3 regions of the Fictibacillus sp. KU28468 genome follow, and region 3 is predicted to be linked to each of the others. Evidence: riboswitches for the same ligand, from Rfam matches in the RefSeq annotation. Region 3 holds a riboswitch; each other region holds the start of a gene.
The links. Region 3 has a riboswitch for S-adenosylmethionine ahead of OKX00_RS16310 (MetQ/NlpA family ABC transporter substrate-binding protein). Riboswitches for the same ligand answer to the same signal wherever they lie in the genome.
Positions count from the first base shown of each region.

Region 1 (6,626 bases), 2.1 Mb from region 3:
ACCTGATCGATACCATTATTTTAGATAAAACAGGAACAGTCACGAACGGAAGACCGGTTTTAACAGATATATTGCCTGCTTCAGGGCTTTCTGAGCAGGAGCTGTTAGTTCTTGCTGGTAGCGCTGAGAAAAATTCAGAACACCCTCTCGCCCAGGCAATTGTTGAGGGAATGACGGAACGGGACCTCATGCCTCTTTCCTCCAGCAGATTTGAAGCCATACCCGGACACGGTATCCAGGCTGTGGTCGATGGAAAAAGAGTACTTATAGGTACAAGAAAGCTGTTGAATGATCATGATATACCACTGCAGGCTATTCTTGGAAAAATGGAAGAGCTGGAAGAGCAGGGCAAGACGGTGATGCTCGCAGCTATAGATGGAGAGTACAGCGGGATGGTTGCTGTGGCCGATACGATTAAAGAAACATCCAAGGAAGCCATCAGCCGTTTAAATGCGATGAACATTGATGTATGGATGATTACCGGAGACAACACAAGGACCGCAAAAGCGATTGCCAATCAGGCTGGCATCGAGCAGGTTATTGCAGAAGTGCTGCCAGAAGGAAAGGCTGAAGAAGTGAAAAAACTTCAGCAGAAAGGCAGAAAAACAGCAATGGTAGGTGACGGTATAAATGACGCACCAGCACTTGCTGCAGCTGACATCGGGATGGCAATCGGAACAGGCACGGATATAGCGATGGAAGCAGCTGATATTACCTTGATCCGCGGTGATCTGAACAGTATTGCTGACGCTATTTTTATGAGCAAGCGCACGATACGGAACATTAAACAAAATCTTTTTTGGGCGTTTGCTTATAATGCACTTGGCATCCCAATCGCTGCCAGCGGGTTTTTGGCTCCGTGGCTCGCAGGGGCTGCTATGGCATTCAGCTCGGTATCCGTTGTATTGAACGCGCTTAGGCTTCAAAAAATTAAACTGTAGAGGTGAGTTTTGATGAAAAGCAAAATCATCCGCAACTGGGTGCTGTCTGCTGTTGGTATCCTTATTCTGATCATGGCTGGCTATGCTGTTTATGACGTTTTAGAAGGCAAGGACGGGAAGAGGGAGCAGGCCGGCCATCAAAGTGGTCATTCAGAAATGCCTGGCATGGAACATGGGAATAAACATGGAGAACATGATGGACATAGTTCTGGTGATTTGGCCAAAAGTGAGGTTAAGCCTTCCGTCAGCTACAAGGATGGTGTCATTTCGATTCAGTTAAAAGATCAAAAAGGCAGGCCTTTCGATGAGCTGGAGGTCAATCATGAAAAGCTGATGCACTTCATTCTGGTCAGCGAAGATTTAAAACAATACAATCATCTTCATCCTCAAAAGACCAGTAAAGGCTCGTTTGAAGTAAAGCACAGACTGCAGCCTGGAACCTACAAAGCATTTGTAGACATTAAGCCCAAAAATAAAGCTTATGCCGTTGCCCCGTTGAAAATTGAAGCGGGAAGCCATGGAAATCATACTCACCAGCCAGAATTGAAGGCAGATACCACCCTTTCAAAAACAATTGATGGACACAAAGTATCATTGACGCCAAAAGAATTTAAAGCTGGCCAGCCTGTTACGCTGCAATTTAGCATGGGTGATGCAAAACCTGAACCTTATCTTGGAGCACGTGGCCATGTTGTGGTCTTAGATCATACAGGAGAAAAATATGTCCACGTTCATCCTTCCACTCCTGAAGATACAAAATTTGAGACGGAATTTGAGGAACCTGGACTTTATAAATTGTGGGCGGAGTTTAAGATCAATGGGAAAGTGATCACCTATCCGTTCATTATTGAAGTGAAGAAATAGCAGAATACAATAAAAGCTGACTCATTTGAGTCAGCTTTTATTGGTATAAATTATTGTTTGTGATGTGTCAGTGGAGATTAGTGCTTTCAGTTTGTGGTCCAGCTGAGAAAGAATGTTTTTTATTTTTTCTAATGCTGAAGAAAATTGCCGCCAGCCAAACGACGACCAGCACGGTATAGACCGATTGCAGCGCTGTACCGGAGATTCCAGCGGACTGCAAAAGCGTCCGGGCGTTCGTTACAATAATCAATCCTCCAACAACCACACCTAAAATATGCGAAGGGATAATGCGGACGAGCCATGCTGCGACCGGTGCTGCGATTAATCCTCCCGCCATGAGGGCGATAACCCACATCCAGTTGACCTGCTCCCATCCGAGAGAGATGAGGAAACCGAGTGTTGCAGAAACGGCAACAGCAAATTCGCTCGTATCCACGGAACCGATGACCTTTCTTGTTGTTGTGCCGTTTTTGGCTAACAGGACAGGTGTGGCTACCGGTCCCCAGCCTCCTCCTCCGGTGGCATCCAAGAAGCCGGCAACAAGTCCGAGCGGGATGAGCTGCTTGCGGCTGAACGCTTTTTCATGATCAGCAGGCTTGGTGTTCTTTTTAAATAAAAATCGGTACAGAATAAAGAAACCAAGGAACAGCAGGAAAAAGGAAATATACGGTTTTACTGCGTCGCCAGGAAGATTGGATAAAAAGCAGGCACCGGTAAATGCCCCAATGGATCCCGGAATAATGAGACGAAAGATAATTTTACGGTCAACATTACCGAACCTGATGTGTGATGCACCTGAGGCGGCTGTCGTAACAACCTCTGCAAAGTGAACCGAAGCCGAAGCAACCGCCGGAGCGATTCCAAAGGCCAGCAGCAGGGAAGTCGAAGTCAGTCCGTAAGCCATTCCGAGTGACCCGTCAATCAGTTGTGCAACGAGTCCAATCAGGGCCAGGATGATCAGTTTTTTCATTTTACTCCTCCTAACAAATAAAAGGCCCTTAACCGTAAAGTTAAGAGCCTTCGGTTTTTCCGATCAGCAGTGTATCTCTTTTCGAATTTAGTATTTACTATATTCAATGGAATGAAAGTCTGTCAATAGAATTTTCGGATATTTCAATAAATATTTTTTAATCCGATAAGAATAATAGGGTTTGCGAAAGCATAAATGTGTGTTATTATTTAAAAAAATAAAAAAACTTATCCAGAGCGGTGAAGGGAACTGGCCCGATGAAACCCGGCAACCTGCATTTTTTTTGCAAGGTGCTAACTCCAGCAGAATGTTTATTACATTTTGGAAGATAAGGTAATATGTTTACCTCGTCAGTCTTTCCGAAATGGAAAGGTTTTTTTATTGCCATTTTAATTCCTGAAAAAACCTAACAAAACATATTAAACGAGGAGGTTCTGATGTGGTAAACGGTAAAAGCCAGGATGAAATTTTTGAACAGTTAAAAGAAATGCTGAACAGTATCAAGTATGGGTCCATCACGTTAATTGTTCAGGATGGAAAGCTGATTCAGCTGGAAAAAAACGAAAAGGTACGTTTTAAATAAATATTCGCTGACTAGAAAACTAGAGGCGGTTTTAACATAGCAGGATGGCTGCTTATGGTTAAAGCTGCCTTTTTCATTGGAGGGGTGGTTAACATGCTCAAGTTTGACACATGGAAAGAACAGGAGTTTACGTTTCCGGAAGACAGTGAAACGAAGGGGGCACTCGAAGTACTGAAATGGGCGTATGAGCAATATGGAGATGCACTCGTTTATGCGTGCAGCTTCGGAATAGAAGGCAGTGTCCTGGTGGATCTTGTATCCAAGGTCAAACCAGATGCAAGAGTCGTTTTCCTGGATACAGGCCTTCACTTCAAGGAAACGTACGAGGTGATCGAAAAGGCGAAAAAAAGATATCCGGAAATGAAGATTGAGATGAAGAAGCCTTCGCTGTCCTTGTTGGAACAGGCGGAAAAGCATGGCAGCGAGTTATGGAAAAGAGAACCGAACCTCTGCTGTTATATACGAAAGGTAGCCCCTCTTGAGGAAACACTGAACGGAGCACCGGCATGGCTGTCGGGTCTCCGGAGGGAGCAGTCGGCAGGGAGGAGCAATGTTCAGTACATCAATAAGGATGAACGTTTTAAATCCGTGAAAATCTGTCCGCTGATCCATTGGACGTGGAAGGAAATTTGGAGATACGCCTACAAGCAGAATCTGCCCTACAATCCGCTTCACGATCAGGGGTATCCCAGCATCGGCTGCGAGCCGTGCACGCTTCCGGCTGACGGGTCGGGTGATTCCCGCTCAGGACGCTGGTCAGGGCAAGGGAAAACAGAGTGTGGACTTCACCAATAATAAAATAAAATTACAGGAGGAATTAACATGACATCAATTTTGCCGCATGGAGGAAAGCTGATAAACCGTTATGAACCAAATCTGCCAACAGACCACATTCAAAAGGAAGTGGAACTGGATGCTACATCCTTAAGTGATCTCGAGCTGATCGGTGTAGGAGCCTACAGCCCAATTACCGGTTTTCTAAATGAAGAAGACTATCAATCTGTCGTTGATTCTCTACGTCTTGCTGATGGAACGGTTTGGAGCATCCCAATCGTCCTTCCAGTTCATGAAAAACAAGCAAGGACGCTATCAGCCGGAGATCAGGCGAGGCTCGTATTTGAGGGTGTAACGTACGGAGTCATCGAGGTAGAAGACCTTTACCGCCCGGACATTAAGCATGAAGCAGAGCAAGTCTACCAAACGGCAGATACTGCACACCCTGGGGTTAAAAAACTTCTGGAACGCCCTTCTTACTATGTTGGAGGATCAATCACTCTCGTAAAGCGGCCTGAAAAACAAAGGTTTACTGAATATCGCCTGGATCCAGCTGAAACCCGCCAAGTCTTCAGAGACAGGGGATGGAATACAGTTGTTGGCTTCCAGACAAGAAATCCTGTGCATAGAGCACACGAATACATTCAAAAAACAGCCCTTGAAACCGTAGATGGACTGTTCCTGAACCCGCTTGTTGGAGAAACGAAATCCGATGATATTCCCGCTGATGTGAGGATGGAAAGCTATGAAATTCTGCTTGAAAACTATTATCCCCAAGACCGGGTGTTCTTGGCCGTATTTCCGGCAGCGATGAGATATGCAGGACCGAGGGAAGCCATTTTTCATGCGATGGTCCGCAAAAACTTCGGATGCACACACTTTATCGTTGGAAGAGATCATGCAGGTGTGGGCAATTATTATGGGACGTATGATGCACAGAAAATTTTTTCCAGGTTTACTCCGGAAGAACTAGGCATTACACTGATGTTCTTTGAACATAGCTTTTATTGTACAAAGTGCGAAGGAATGGCTTCATCCAAAACATGTCCTCACAGCAAAGAGGATCATGTGATTTTGTCAGGCACAAAAGTGAGGGAACTGCTGAGAAATGGAGAGCTTCCGCCAGCCACCTTCAGCCGCAAAGAAGTCGTAGAAGTATTGATCAAAGGTCTGCAAGAAAAAACAGTAACCGCATAAGGAGGAACATGATGAGCCAAACACAGAACATTACATGGCACCAGGCGGCCGTATCAAAGGAAGACAGAAGAACACAAAATGCCCATCATAGTTTCGTAATATGGCTGACAGGGCTATCGGGTTCAGGAAAATCGACTCTTGCCAATGAGGTTGCTAAAGAACTGTTTCGGCGGCAAGTGAAAAACTATGTGCTGGATGGCGACAACATACGCCACGGCTTAAATAATGATCTTGGCTTTTCAGACGAGGACCGGAAAGAAAACATACGCCGGATCGGTGAAGTATCCAAGCTGTTTGTAGACAGCGGAACAGTTGTGCTGACGGCATTTATCTCGCCATTTAAGGAAGATCGGGAACAGGCGAGACAGATCTTAGGCAGTGATGAATTCCTTGAAATCTTCGTTAAATGTCCGCTCGAAGAATGTGAAAACCGAGATCCGAAAGGACTTTACCAAAAAGCAAGAAAGGGAGAGATCAAAGCATTCACTGGGATCGATTCCCCATATGAGGAGCCGGAATCTCCAGAATTTACAGTGGATACGAAGGCCTCGACGATTGAGGAATGCACGGCCGAAGTCATCTCTTTTCTTGAAAGCAAAAATCTGATCAGGAAGGAATAATCGTGGCAATAACGGCAACGGTTTTGTGATCTATAAAAGGGAAACGATACTAAACAGCTGAGGCAGGTGAATGAAATTGAGCAAAGTTTATTTAGTAGGTGCTGGACCGGGGGATGCGGAATTAATTACCGTCAAAGGAGCAAGATGCATTAAGGAAGCTGATGTTATTCTTTATGACCGGCTTGTTAATAAAGATCTGCTGGATTATGCAAAGCCAGGTGCAGATTTGATCTATTGCGGGAAGCTCCCTGATCTTCATACGATGCAGCAAGATACGATCAATCATTTTTTAGTGAAGTATGCCAAAAAAGGAAAAGTTGTCACCCGGTTAAAGGGTGGTGACCCTTTTGTATTCGGCAGGGGCGGTGAAGAAGCGGAAGCTCTTGTTAAAAACCATGTGGAATTTGAAGTGGTTCCGGGTATTACATCTGGAATTGCTGCACCGGCTTATGCTGGTATACCAGTCACTCATAGAGAGTATGGAGGCAGCTTTGCTCTTGTCACCGGCCACCGGAAAGAAGGAGAGGACGAAAAGCAGAGATGGGAAAGCCTTGCTAAAGGAATTGATACACTTGCAATCTATATGGGTGTTAAGAACCTTCCTTACATCTGTGAGAGCCTCGTAAAATATGGGAAGAGCAAAGAAACACCAGCTGCTTTAATTCAATGGGGAACCT
Region 1 is NZ_CP110666.1:1,072,280-1,078,905, forward strand. It holds gene OKX00_RS05395 (heavy metal translocating P-type ATPase) at 1-941, shown strand, start outside; gene OKX00_RS05400 (hypothetical protein) at 954-1,805, shown strand; gene OKX00_RS05405 (sulfite exporter TauE/SafE family protein) at 1,873-2,775, opposite strand; SAM riboswitch class I at 3,000-3,110, shown strand; gene OKX00_RS05410 (YezD family protein) at 3,242-3,358, shown strand; gene OKX00_RS05415 (phosphoadenylyl-sulfate reductase) at 3,452-4,153, shown strand; gene sat (sulfate adenylyltransferase) at 4,181-5,329, shown strand; gene cysC (adenylyl-sulfate kinase) at 5,341-5,949, shown strand; gene cobA (uroporphyrinogen-III C-methyltransferase) at 6,026-6,626, shown strand, end outside.
Region 1: linked by a shared signal. The riboswitch ahead of OKX00_RS05410 (YezD family protein) and the one ahead of OKX00_RS16310 (MetQ/NlpA family ABC transporter substrate-binding protein) in region 3 are both predicted to bind S-adenosylmethionine.

Region 2 (6,626 bases), 670 kb from region 3:
TTCTGTAAACTTGCGGGTCAGGGCGGCGCCTCCTACAAGAATTGGGACGGAAATACCCGACTCTCTCAGGTCGGAAGCGGTAAGCACCATTTGCTGAGCAGATTTTACAAGCAATCCTGAAAGGCCGACCACATCGGGCTTCTCCCTCTTAATGGCCTGAATCAGTTCTTGCGGCGTAACTTTAATACCGAGATCCACCACTTCAAATCCATTATTGCCAAGGATAATATCTACAAGGTTTTTGCCGATATCATGGACGTCCCCTTTAACCGTGGCCAAAACGACCTTACCTTTCGTGCTGACCGCACCGCTGCTCTCCATATGGGGCTCGAGGTGGGCGACGGAAGCCTTCATCACCTCAGCGCTCTGGAGGACTTCAGCTACGATGAGCTGGTTATCGTTAAAGAGCCGGCCGACTTCCTCCATCCCGGCCATAAGAGGTCCATTTATAATTTCCAAAGGCGCATCATACTCTGCCAGAGCAAGGTCAAGATCCGGAATGAGTCCTTCTTTCGTTCCTTCGACCACGTAAAAGGCGAGGCGCTCAGCAAGAGGCAGTTCCAAGACCGGAGTTTTTGCCTCCTTTTTCTTGCCTCGGTAGAACTCTGTAAAGGCTGCCAGATTCTCGTCGTTCGTCTCAAACAGCAAGGCTTTTGCCATCTCTACTTCCTTTTCTGGGATAGAAGCATAGCGTTCAAGCTTTTCAGTGTTGACGATCGCGTAGTCGAGCCCAGCCTGTGTACAGGCATATAGATATACCGCGTTTAAGATTTCCCGGCCGACCGGCGGGAGACCGAACGATACGTTGCTGATGCCAAGGATCGTCTGGCATTCAGGAAGTGTTTCTTTCAGCTTTCTCAAACTTTCCACTGTCGCATTGGCAGAACCGATGTATTGTTCATCTCCTGTTCCGACAGGGAAGACGAGAGGATCAAAAATAATATCGCTCGGAGAGATTCCGTATTTGTTCACAAGCAGATCGTAGGATCGTTTGGCGATCTCGAGCTTTCGGTCTGTTGTGACCCCCATGCCTTTTTCATCGATCGTACCGACAACAACGGCTGCTCCGTAACGGGAGATGATAGGGGCAACTTTCTCAAACCGCTCCTCGCCGTCCTCTAGGTTAATAGAGTTGATAATGGCTTTTCCCTGCGAGTATTTCAGGGCTATCTCCAGCACCTCGTCGTCCGTTGAATCAATAACAAGAGGCACTTTCACTTTTTTTACAGCTTCCTTAATAAAATTCTCCATATCCTGAAGCTCTTCACGGTCAGGATCCGCAAGGCAGATATCTATGACATGCGCGCCTTTCTTAACTTGCGCGCGGGCGATCTCTGCTGCTTCTTCAAACTTGCCTTCAGCGATCAGCCGCTTAAATTTTCGTGAACCGATAACATTGGTACGTTCGCCGACCATCAATGGGCGCATGGATGGATCATCATAGATCAGCGGCTCAATCCCCGACACGGCATGGGAATGGCTTTCTGGGACAGTACGCGGCTTCAGCGGTTTTAACGCTTCTGCGATGGCCCTTATATGGTCTGGTGTCGTGCCGCAGCAGCCGCCGGCGATGTTGAGCCAGCCTTCTGCGGCAAAGGCGCTGATTTTCTTTGCGAGAGTTTCTGGTGTTTCATGATAGTTCCCGTCTTCATCCGGAAGGCCGGCATTCGGATAACAGCTTACCGCTGAAAGAGACAGTGCGGATAAAGAGCGGATGTGGTCGGTCATAAATTCCGGCCCCGTTGCACAGTTGAGCCCTACAGCCAAAGGTTTCATGTGCTCAAGCGAGATGTAAAAGGCTTCAATCGATTGGCCGGCCAGTGTCGTACCCATCGGCTCAATCGTGCCTGACACCATGAGCGGGACTTCCTTTCCGGCTGATTTAAACGCCCGTTTAATGCCGATAAAACCTGCTTTAACATTGAGCATATCCTGGCTGGTCTCGAGGAGAAGCAAATCAACCCCGCCGTCCAGAAGGCCTTTTGCCTGTTCTTCATAGGAAGAGGTCAGCCCTTCAAATGTTGCGCCTCCTGTAACGCTCAACGTTTTTGTAGTTGGTCCCATTGATCCGGCAACGAAGCGGGGCCAATCAGGAGTGGAGACCTTATCGGCAGCTTCCCGCGCGATCTCTGCTGCTATTTTGTTCGTTTCATATGCTTTATAGCCGAGGCCGTATTCGTCGAGCACGATATCAGTGGCCCCGAACGTATTGGTTTCAACGATATCAGCACCTGCTTCTAAATATTGCAAATGGACATCCAGAATTACATCAGGACGGGTAAAGTTCAGGTTTTCATTGCAGCCGTCCAGGTCTTCGCCGCCAAAGTCTTCGGCAGTCAGATTGGCTTGCTGGAGGATGGTGCCCATTGCCCCGTCCATGATCAGTATTTTATTCTTAAGCTGTTGTTGAAGGGTTTGATTAGACATTCTGAATCCTCCTTGTTTTTTTGCGGTCAATTTCGTAGGCATACTCCGTCAGTTCAGCCGTCAATTCATATCGCATGAATGGAGTGATCAGATAGAGGCCATTAAACAGTTCAGAAGCGGCATCTATCAGAGATTTTGAGATGGCAAGGCCTTCCCTTGCTGCGGAAACTGGGTCGTCTTTAAACTTCGCCATACGGTCACGCACGTCGTCTGTCAGTTTGATGCCCGGCACCTCATAATGAAGAAAGTCAGCATTGCGGCTTGAGGTGAGCGGCATAATCCCAACGTAGAAAGGAACGGGCAGATCTTTTACAGCTTCGTGGAACTCCAGCAGTATCTCTTCAGAGTACACCGGCTGGCTGATAAAGTAGTCCGCGCCGCTTTCTATTTTTTTCTCTGCCCTCTGAACCGCTCTTTCCAGTGACTTCACATTTGGATTAAAGGCGGCACCGACGGTAAATTGCGTTTTTTGTCCCAAGTCTTTTCCGGAAAGTGAAACCCCTTCGTTAAACTGTTTGATCATTTTGATCAGTTCTATGGAGGTAACATCATAGACGCTTGAAGCTCCCGGAAAATCGCCTACCTTTGCCGGATCCCCGGTAATTGCCAAAATATCGTGAAGTCCGAGTGTATGCAGCCCCATGAGATGAGACTGCAGACCGATAATATTCCGGTCTCGGCAAGCGAGATGAACGATCGGCTGGACTCCAGTCCGTGCCTTAGCCAAAGAAGATAGGGAGGTATTGCAGATTCTTGGTGATGCCAACGAGTTGTCTGCAAGCGTAATGGCATCTGCCCCGGCTTCTTTCAATGCCTTTGCTCCTTCAAAAAAACGGGAGGTATCAAGCTTGCGGGGAGGATCAAGCTCAACAATGACCGATCGCCTTTCTTTTAGAATATCAGGCAGGGAAATCCCAGGTTTCTGCCTCGTTTCAACAACGGCAATAGGCTCTGGGCGCTGTCTGACTTCCTTTTCGGTAACAGGCTTCAGTCCATGAAGCTCTTCAGCGAAAGCCTCAATATGAGCAGGAGTTGTTCCGCAGCAGCCTCCGAGCAGGCGGATGCCTTGGTTTCTGAAAAGTGAAGCACTGTTTTTGAAATACTCCGCATCTCCTTCATACTGAAATTTTCCGTCCACATAGGAAGGAAGACTTGCATTCGGATAGGAGGAAAGATAGGCATGCTTGGGAATTTCCACTTCCTCAAGTGTCTTGATCATATGAAAGGGCCCAAGACGGCAATTCAGCCCTACGACATCCGCTCCTAAATCTTCAAGGCGTCTAATCGCTGTATTGATGGGTGTTCTGTCGTTTAGAATACCGACTTCCTGCAAAGAAATCTGCGAGATGATCGGAATGCTGGTCTGGCCGCGTGCAATTTCAAGAACGGTTTCCAATTCTTCCAAATCGTAAAAGGTCTCAAGAAGAAGGCCATCCACTCCTTCCAACAGAAGACAGTAGAGCTGTTCCCTAAAGCTTCTCTTTATTTCTTCAATCGTAAGTGAGCTTGGGCCCGTTCCACGGATTCCTCCGATGGTTCCCAGTACATACGCTTCATTGGCAGCTGCTTTTTTTGCAAGTCTTACAGCCGCACTATTCAGCTCTTTGACTTGCTCCTCCAATCCATATCTTTGCAGTTTAATATAGTTGGCGCTGTACGTATTGGTCTGAATGACATCTGCACCGGCCTGTATGTAAGCCTGGTGGATGGACTGAATCTGATCAGGGTGCGTCAGATTCAGCTGCTCAAAACAGCAATCCGTTCCATACGAGTAGAGAAGTGTTCCCATTGCCCCATCGGCAATCAAGATTTTGTCTTCAAGATCTTTCAATAATCCCATTATGCGGTCCTCCTGTTAGTTCGGTATCTTCCAGCGGCCCAATAAAATAAAAAAAGCCTTCTTAAAGAAGAAGACTTTGAAAGTTCGAGGTCATTCTTCTTATCTTCCAAGTTCGATTCGAACTTGTTGGACTTAGCACCTTTTCAGCTGCAGAGCTGAAGGTTGCTGAGGTGTCAACGGGCCATTCCCTTAACCTCTCTGGATAAGAAACCAAATCGCTATAAAATTAATTCTCTATACCTTACAATAATTGTTGGAAGATTTCAATAGCTTTTTCAAATGAAAAAAATGGTTGAGCTTTTTATCACAGGGGGACTCCTATAATGAAGAATAAGTATACCAACCTTGACGGGATACAAAACACACATACATTTAAAGATTTGCTGCGGTGGAGAAGAGAAAGGCGCGGCAACAAAAAAGATTTAGCTCAGCAGATTCCGCAAAGCCCGAAAAAGGAGATCAGCAGATTAAAAGAAAACCGGCAGCATCATTCCATCACATGGATCGGCCATTCTACTTTTCTCATTCAGATGGGCGGATGCAATATTCTGACCGATCCTGTCTGGGCAAAAAAGATGGGGCTGCAAAAGCGGCTGACTGATCCCGGAATTCCCATCAGACACCTGCCAGAGATCGATCTCGTCTTCATCTCCCATGGCCACTACGACCACCTTGACTTTCCAAGTATTAAAAATCTGACAGGAGATATTTCCTTTTACGTGCCAGCAGGTTTGAAATCAATGTTTCAGAAAAAAGGATATGAGAAGGTATTCGAAGCCAATTGGTGGGATAACTTTTCTGAAAAGGGGCTGTCGCTCACGTTCGTCCCTGCTCAGCATTGGACCAGGAGGACGGCTTTTGATATGAATACTTCTCACTGGGGAGGATGGGTCATTCAAGACATGAAGACAGGAGAAACACTTTATTTTGCAGGAGACACCGGGTATTTCAGAGGCTTTAAGGAGATTGGAAATCAATTTGAACTCGATACCGTTCTTATGCCGATAGGGGCTTATGAACCGGAGTGGTTTATGAAAATATCGCATATTAATCCTGAAGATGCTGTGAAAGCTTTTCAGGAAACAAAGGGAGCCTACTGTATTCCAATGCATTACGGAGCTTACAGGCTGGCGGATGATACAGGGCCTGAAGCCTTGGAGCGTTTGGGTAAAGAGTGGGCTAGAAAGGGAATGGAGCAGCAAGGTCTTAAGATTCTGTCACTCGGGGAGACATGGTGGAAAAGTGGAAAGGAGCAGCCGCAATAGCCTGATTCCCGTTTTCACCTTTAAGGGACATTTATCATACACTACACTAACACTTTTAAAGGTGGAGATAGCAATGGGGTGCATGGTTAATATTTACTATCTGAAGATAAATAGTCTGGCGAGCAACAGTTCATTGAATCTGGGATCAACCTTTCATAATAGCCATACAGCAAATACAAAATCTACAGGCGACAATAGTTCTGTAGGAGATCATTCACCAGCAGAAGCCATGATGAAAAACATGGTCTTTGATCCGGATGTTAATGATCAAAATGAATACGGAAATGCAGATACTGCGGTTGCAAACCAGCCTTAATGAAATGGAGCAATAAAAGAAGAAGGGGGGTCACCTCATGCCATATTTGTTTAATATTTTTAATATCAAAACGAATGGTGTGACCATGAACGGTAACATCGATATCGGCCCGACCGTCCATAACAGCCATACAGCCAATACAAAGTCAGTTGGTTCTACGATCTCTCTTGGAGACTTTTCTCCGTCAACTGGATTTATGGTGAACAGCAACATCGATCCGGATATCAGCGACCAAGGCCAGGTAGCGAACCCGTCCGCTCCAGTCACTAACCAGCCTTAACGTTCACCCGCCTTTTTTTACCGAAAGAGGGAGTCTGTCCAATCAGCTTTTTGTTCAAGCCATACACTGTAGGTAAAGAGCGAAAAGGATGGAACAGATTTGCGTTTTTCTTTCAGAATAGGAAAAATCATCACAAATGGTGTGACTCAAAATGGAAACATCGATATTGGAAGTACCGTCCAGAACAGCCATACAGCCAATACCAAATCGGTAGGGGCGGTTGTGGCGTTCGGTGACTGCTCAGATGCCTGCGCGTATATGATCAACTTCAACGAAGACAACGACGAAAATGATATGGGTCAAAGCGAAGGACAGGACGATCAGCAGAAATAATGAAGGAGCGCTTAATGGGAGCGCTCTTTTTCTTTGTCCGAGAAGAATTTCTTTTCTCTAAAAAAGAAGTCTGGTGGTAGTGATGGAGAATAATCTTAAAGGAGTTGCCATCGGATCTGGAAAGGATACGCGCCGATTTCGTGAAAATACGATCCAATCTCAAAG
Region 2 is NZ_CP110666.1:3,793,082-3,799,707, reverse strand. It holds gene metH (methionine synthase) at 1-2,427, opposite strand, end outside; gene OKX00_RS20045 (bifunctional homocysteine S-methyltransferase/methylenetetrahydrofolate reductase) at 2,420-4,267, opposite strand; SAM riboswitch class I at 4,364-4,476, opposite strand; gene OKX00_RS20040 (MBL fold metallo-hydrolase) at 4,591-5,532, shown strand; gene OKX00_RS20035 (spore germination protein) at 5,606-5,848, shown strand; gene OKX00_RS20030 (spore germination protein) at 5,886-6,128, shown strand; gene OKX00_RS20025 (spore germination protein) at 6,228-6,461, shown strand.
Region 2: linked by a shared signal. The riboswitch ahead of OKX00_RS20045 (bifunctional homocysteine S-methyltransferase/methylenetetrahydrofolate reductase) and the one ahead of OKX00_RS16310 (MetQ/NlpA family ABC transporter substrate-binding protein) in region 3 are both predicted to bind S-adenosylmethionine.

Region 3 (6,626 bases):
TTGACTGGCAACCCGTTTTTTAAACCCATCCGAAAAGGTAGTTTATGCTGTTTTGATTTCTTTTTGAGTTTTTGATTTGAAAAAGATTTTCATCATAGGTGGTGTAACAATAGTAGTCACAAGAACTACGACAACAATGACAGCAAACATGTCTTGGCTCAATAGCTTTGATTCTAGACCAATAGCGGAAATTATTAACGCTACTTCACCACGAGAGACCATGGCGGAACCAATTCCGAGTGAACTGTTCCAGCTGAATCCAGCTGCTTTTGCTCCTATTGAAGCTCCGATTAATTTGGTTAGGACCGCGATTAAACTAAGGGCTGCGATAAGACCTATATTTTCCTTAATTCCTGAAAACTCTGCTGTAATCCCAATAGAGGTAAAGAAAATAGGAACAAAGAGAGAATATCCGATCGTTTCAACTTTTTCAAAAACCTCTTGTTTGAAGTTGGTCACGCTAACCGCTACTCCGGCGATGTACGCACCAATGATCGCCGCAACTCCTGTATATTCTGCGAAATAGGCAAAAACGAAACAAATAATCAGAGCGGATGAAATCACCGTTTCTGTGACTTTTAATAAAGAAAACTTGTTTAAAAAGTTAGGGACGACCTTCCATCCTACAAGAATAGCTCCTGCGAAGAATAAAAGTTTCTTAAGAATAACCGTTGTTAAATTGACATCTCCTCCAGCAAAACTCATTAAGAATGCCAAAGCGATGATAACGACTACATCATCAATCACAGCTGCACCCAAGATTGTTGTTCCTTCAGGTGTTTTTAATTGGTTCATCTCCTTGAGTGCCTGAACAGAAATACTTACGCTTGTTGCAGAAAGCACAAGCCCTAAAAATACAGCTTCCAATACGGATAGGTGTAATGCCATTCCTGCTAAATATCCTAAAACAAGGGGAATAATGATACCACCAAAGCCTACTAATGTGGATGCTTTACCTGTCCTTTTAAACTCATCCAGATCCGTTTCCAACCCAGCAATAAACATTAAGAAGATCACACCGATTTGGCTAAATTCATTTAACGACTCTGTCTCGTTCACCAATCCCAATGGTCCAAGAACAATCCCAATGATAAGTTTTCCAAGAACTGAAGACTGTCCTAATCTTACACTCATGCTTCCCGCTATTTTGGAAGCAATTAAAATAATGGCGATTTGCAGTATTAACATGTGAACAACCACCTTTCATTTTTTAGTTAAAAACAAAAAAAGAGCCTGTTACCAAGGGCATAAATATCCCTTGGTGACAGGCTCCTCCAAGTCGTACGATTTATTTTGTTAAATCCATTATACCATATTTGCGGAAAAAATTTAAGTGTTTTAATGCAATTTCCAGTTTGTTCCGTCATACTAGAGGGACAACGAATTTGTGATCGGACAAGGAACCTCTTAACGATCAGCGGGTCGGAGATGAATCAAATCATCAGAGAATACGAAGCCTTTTAACGTGAAATACTCCAAAATGAATCTGAGGTGTGAACAATGAAGAAAAAAATTGGACATATCACCATCCTTGTTAAAGATTTTGATGAGGCGGTTGCTTTTTATACGAATCAGCTGGGATTTGAACTATTAACTAATGTAGCATTTGGCAATGGACACAGATGGGTTACAGTAGCTCCCTCAAAGGAATCAGAGACCGCCATCGTTTTTGTGAAGGGTGATACGCCGGATAAAGCTGAAAGAATCGGCAGCCAGGCCTCCAATCATGTCTTCTTAGTCATTCAAACGGATGATTGTTTACGTGATTATGAAGAAATGAAGAAAAAAGGGGTGAGCTTTCTAGGCGAACCGAAGGAAGTTCCTTGGGGAATTGAAGTCGTTTTTGAAGATCTATATGGCAACCGATTTGATCTTCTGCAGCATAATGGCATGTAAGAAAGAACTTCCCGTGTTGGAAGTTCTTTTAATTTTTTACTTGGTCGATGGCGATCACAATGAAAACAGCGAGCACATGGCATCCGGCGAGTAATGCATAAAAAGATCCTCTCAATCCGTCTATGAATAGGTGAACAATGGGAAAGAGAATCGTGATACATCCGAAGACCATTATAATGATACCGATTCGACTAGCCAATTTCTTTTCATTACGAGGAAAAAAAGTCTGCCGGTAACCAGCAACGAATGAAGCGGTACCTGAACATTTAATCATCCATCCCACAAATAAAATGAGTACACCGATTGCAGCTACACCGAGAGATTTCAAAAGCATTCACTTAATCCCTCCACCTTTATTTTTCCATATTATAACATTATTTCGGGGTTATGCCTTTTAGAAAAGAGGGGTTTTCGCATCTCTTAAAGAAAGGATAAAGAAAACATTCAAAATGAAGGGGAATTTCGATGAACAACGCAGCACTACGCTGTATGGAAGATCTTGTTTTCATGAAGCAGCTTCACATATTCGAACAGCCCGATGTCATTTTATATCATCCCGGACATTTTCCGGAATTAAATGAACAGCTGCTCTCCTTTTATGAAGAAAAAGGAGCAGAGCTGATCCTGATTCCTGGGGTTTATAACTCGTTCTTGAAACAAAATGAATATAATTACTATGCTCCTCTTTTATCAAAAGCGGGAATTCGTGAGGATCGACTGGTGGCCATACCAAACCGGAATGAAGCCAAAGGCGTAGAGAGTGTCATTCACTCTGCTTTTGAATTCTTAAATTCTACTCCTTGTCGAAACGTTCTGTTGGCCGGAAAGTCTTTCTTCTGTCGCCGTTTTTACCTTCTATCTTCTTTGTACGCAAGTGATGATAAAGTATTAGATGTTTTGCCTCTGCAAGATAATCGAGAAATTGTCCCTGAAAAATGGACTTTGAGTGAAAAAGGAAGGGCAAGGGTACTCAACGAGGTTGAACAGTTGGCCTACATAAGTAATGAGAAGCTATCAAAGCAGTTAGAGGAGATGAGCAAATGAAACGTGTAGATGTGGTTTATGTTTTATTGTGGGACGAACGAGCGGATAACATCTTAATGGTGAAGAACAGAGGGGAAAAAGGTTCCTATTATACGCTTCCCGGAGGAGCAGTAGAGGAAGGGGAAACCCTTGAACAGGGTGCTGTCCGTGAAGTGAGAGAAGAGACGGGCCTGGAGGTAGAAGTAGAGAACGTATTTGGAATATCAGAGGCCTTTTTTGAAGAAAGTAGGCATCATGTGATTTTCTTTACGTTCCTCGGTAAAATAACCGGTGGTAAGATTGGGACCCTTTGTCCTGATGAAATCGAGGAAGTTGCATGGATGGATTATATGGAAGCAGAGCCATATCTATATCTTCCGGATGGTGTAAAAGAAAGGATCAAATCCAATCGTTCCATCTCCTATAGTCAGCGAGGAACCGTCAGAAGCTAAAAAAGAAGTGCAGTATCCAAGCAAATAAGGACAATTATTTGATGAAAAAGAAGCTTTCTCGAAGATGAGGGGAAGCTTTATTTTTTTTTGAGGAGCATGCTTTGTTTTTAACGTGCAGATAACGTGTTTGAATACTGATTTTTGAGTTTACATGCGGGTTTGTATGGTTTACTGTCCACTTTGCTGAGCTTACGTGCCGTTTTTCAGAGTTTACAGTCTGCTTTTTGCGCTTTACGTGCCAGATCAAGCATGTTACATGCCAAACACATCATCCCGCCCCATGCCCCATACCAAATAAGAGCCAGGAGAAAATTCTCCAGGCTCTTATTTCAACTTATTTTGAAACAGGAAGGACGGCGCCTTTGTATTCTTTTTCAATAAACGTTTGGATCTTTTTAGAATGAAGCACTTCAACCAGGGTTTTAATGGCTTTCTTGTCTTTATCTCCTTGGCGGACAGTGATGATGTTGGCAAATGGAGAATCAGGCCCTTCTAGTGCGATGGAATCTTTCTTTGGATTAAGTCCTGCATCGATGGCATAGTTCGTGTTGATGACGATAGCATCTCCTTCATTGTACTGATAGGCCTTTGTAAGAAGAGCTGGCTCGATGTCAGCCTTAAATTTAAGTTTCTTTGGATTTTCAACAATGTCTTTCAGCTGTGCTTTGTACCCGACGCCTGATTTAAGCTTGATCAATCCTGCTTTTTCAAAGATAGAAAGGATTCGGCCATGCTCAGCTACTGAATTGCTCAGAATTACTTTTGCACCGTCCGGCAAATCTTTTAGTGATTTGTATTTTTTAGAGTAAACGCCCATTGGTTCAATGTGAATGGCTCCGGCGTTTTCGAATTTATAGTTTGGATTTTCTTTCAATTGCTGCTCCAGGTAAGGAATGTGCTGGAAGTAGTTAGCATCGATCTCTTTATTGGCCAGCGCTTTGTTTGGCAGAACGTAATCTTGGAATTTAACGATCTTCAGGTCAATTCCTTTTTTCTTCAGCAAAGGAACCGCTTCTTTTAGAATGACAGCGTGCGGTACATTTGAGGCACCGACAGTTAATTTTTCTATCTTTTTCCCATCGCCGCTCGTGCTAGATGATCCGCATGCCGATAATGCTGCTGCGATCAATACTCCCAGTAATAATAATCCCCATTTTTTTAATTTCATTGATTCCCCAACCCCCATTTTCATTTTTTGATAGTACTACACTGTCTTGAGAGCATGGAGTTAAACCAAAAGCCCTCAATCTCAAAAGAGATAGAGGGCTTCCGAATAAATCCGTTGACCTCTCATCTCTCAGCTTTCGCTGTTAGATTTAGCACCGTTTCCATACTGGTGATTCAGCATGAATGGTTGCCGGGCTTCATAGGGCTAATTCCCTCCACCTGCTCTTAATAAGAGTGTACTCATATCAAATTACTTTGTATTATGGCAGGGATTCAAAATAATGTCAATTCCTTTTTTTCTTACAGAGCCATTGTAAAAATATATTTATGGGTGTTTGTGTCGGAGCTCTTCAAGAAAAAGCGAACCTCTCGCAATCCACTGTATCCAATTCAAAATCCACCATGCGCAGCGTTCCTTTCCTTGTTTCTGCCATCTATCATAGCGAATTTGGGGCATGTTCTCCAATTAAGTTGCCCTATTTGTAAAAAAATGCAGACAAAACATGTGGAAGAAGATATCATTACAGTATGATCTACACGGCATAAGGAGGTACGAAATATGTCATCTGAAAATAATGGGCAGCCTAAAAAGCTGAGCTATCAGGAAGCGATCAAGCAAAAGCTGGCTGAAAAAAAGCAGCAGCAGGCTAACGGAAAGCTTTCTACAAACCCGGTTAAATCAACCAAACAAATGAAAAGCCAGCAGACGAAAAAGGCCAACAACCAGCACCGTCGCACTGGCGTTTAACTGTCACTATGAAACCCTTATATGAGGGTTTTTTTGTTTACTTAGAAAGGAGTCCTCATGAATATAATAAAACCAATTTTTCACCAGCTGGAGGTAGCCAACCATTACATTCTAAAAATTTTAGAAATCATGGAAGAAAGCGACCTGGAACTTTCGCTGGGAGCGGAGAAAAGAACGTTACGGGAACTGTTAGCCCATCTAGCCGTGATCTATAAAGCGGACTTTATGATCTTGAATGGGGCCACTCAGCAGGAGATGGAAGAGTTCTATGAAAAGCATCACCCCCAGACCATTGCGGAAATAAAGGAGATGCTTCTTGTTCATTTTGCTTTTTTAAAAGAAAAGACGGCGTGTTTTTCGAATGAAGATTGGTCTGTTGTGACAACTTCGTGGTGGGGAGTGTCCTATTCAAGATATGAATGGATGCTGGAAATTCTCGGACATGTCTATCACCATAGAGGTCAGCTGCAGACGGTACTCGCCATAAATAGCAGAGACCCGAAAATTCAACTGTTTGAATAACATCAAACTTTAATTCGCCTGGAAAGATAAGCTCACCATTCCATTTTCAATAACATATCATAAGGTAGCGGTGTATGAGGACGAGCATTTCTTCTTGCATTGACTACCCTTTTTAAGTTGGCGGTTTTATGAAATTGAAAACGAGTACGAAAAAAGATTACCGCTGGCCGTCTGATGTTGCGATCGTCATCATCGGAGTCCTATTTAAACTTTTATCCAATATGGTGACAATCGGCCCGAACTGGCCGGTCATTGTCATTGCTTTTATCCTTTATATTCCTTTGCTTTACGCAGTTAGTTCTGAACATGATCTATGGTCGAGGAAATTTGCGATTCTTCGGGTTTTAGTTCTTACTTTTGCCTTGATGAGCAGCATGGTGGACTTGGTGTATTCTTTATTTTTTGGCATGCCGAGTGCCAGTGAATTATTTCAAAGTGCTGGTCTATTGTGGGCAGCGAACGTGCTGATTTTTGCGATCTGGTATTGGGAGATCGACAGAGGGGGGCCAATCCGGAGAAATTCAAAAAATCCAGGGAAGCCTGAATTTGGTTTTCCTCAGATGATGTCCTCTCTGCCAGAGTGGGAAGGGTGGAAGCCTAATTTCCTAGATTACTTATTTGTAGCCTTTAACACAAGTGTTGCTTTCAGTCCGGCGGATACGGCTGTATTTTCCCGGCGGGCGAAACTCCTGATGATGACACAATCGGTGATCTCACTTGTTGCGCTCGTTGTACTGGCGGCACGGGCAATTAATATCGTGTAAGGGATGGTGAATGCCATCCTTTTTTAAGTTTATAAAATGGCCAGGTGCCGCAGT
Region 3 is NZ_CP110666.1:3,126,510-3,133,135, reverse strand. It holds gene OKX00_RS16335 (cation:proton antiporter) at 43-1,188, opposite strand; gene OKX00_RS16330 (VOC family protein) at 1,501-1,896, shown strand; gene OKX00_RS16325 (hypothetical protein) at 1,925-2,230, opposite strand; gene OKX00_RS16320 (hypothetical protein) at 2,362-2,940, shown strand; gene OKX00_RS16315 (NUDIX hydrolase) at 2,937-3,371, shown strand; gene OKX00_RS16310 (MetQ/NlpA family ABC transporter substrate-binding protein) at 3,706-4,539, opposite strand; SAM riboswitch class I at 4,659-4,773, opposite strand; gene OKX00_RS16305 (hypothetical protein) at 5,098-5,286, shown strand; gene OKX00_RS16300 (DinB family protein) at 5,344-5,808, shown strand; gene OKX00_RS16295 (hypothetical protein) at 5,937-6,572, shown strand; gene OKX00_RS16290 (hypothetical protein) at 6,583-6,626, shown strand, end outside.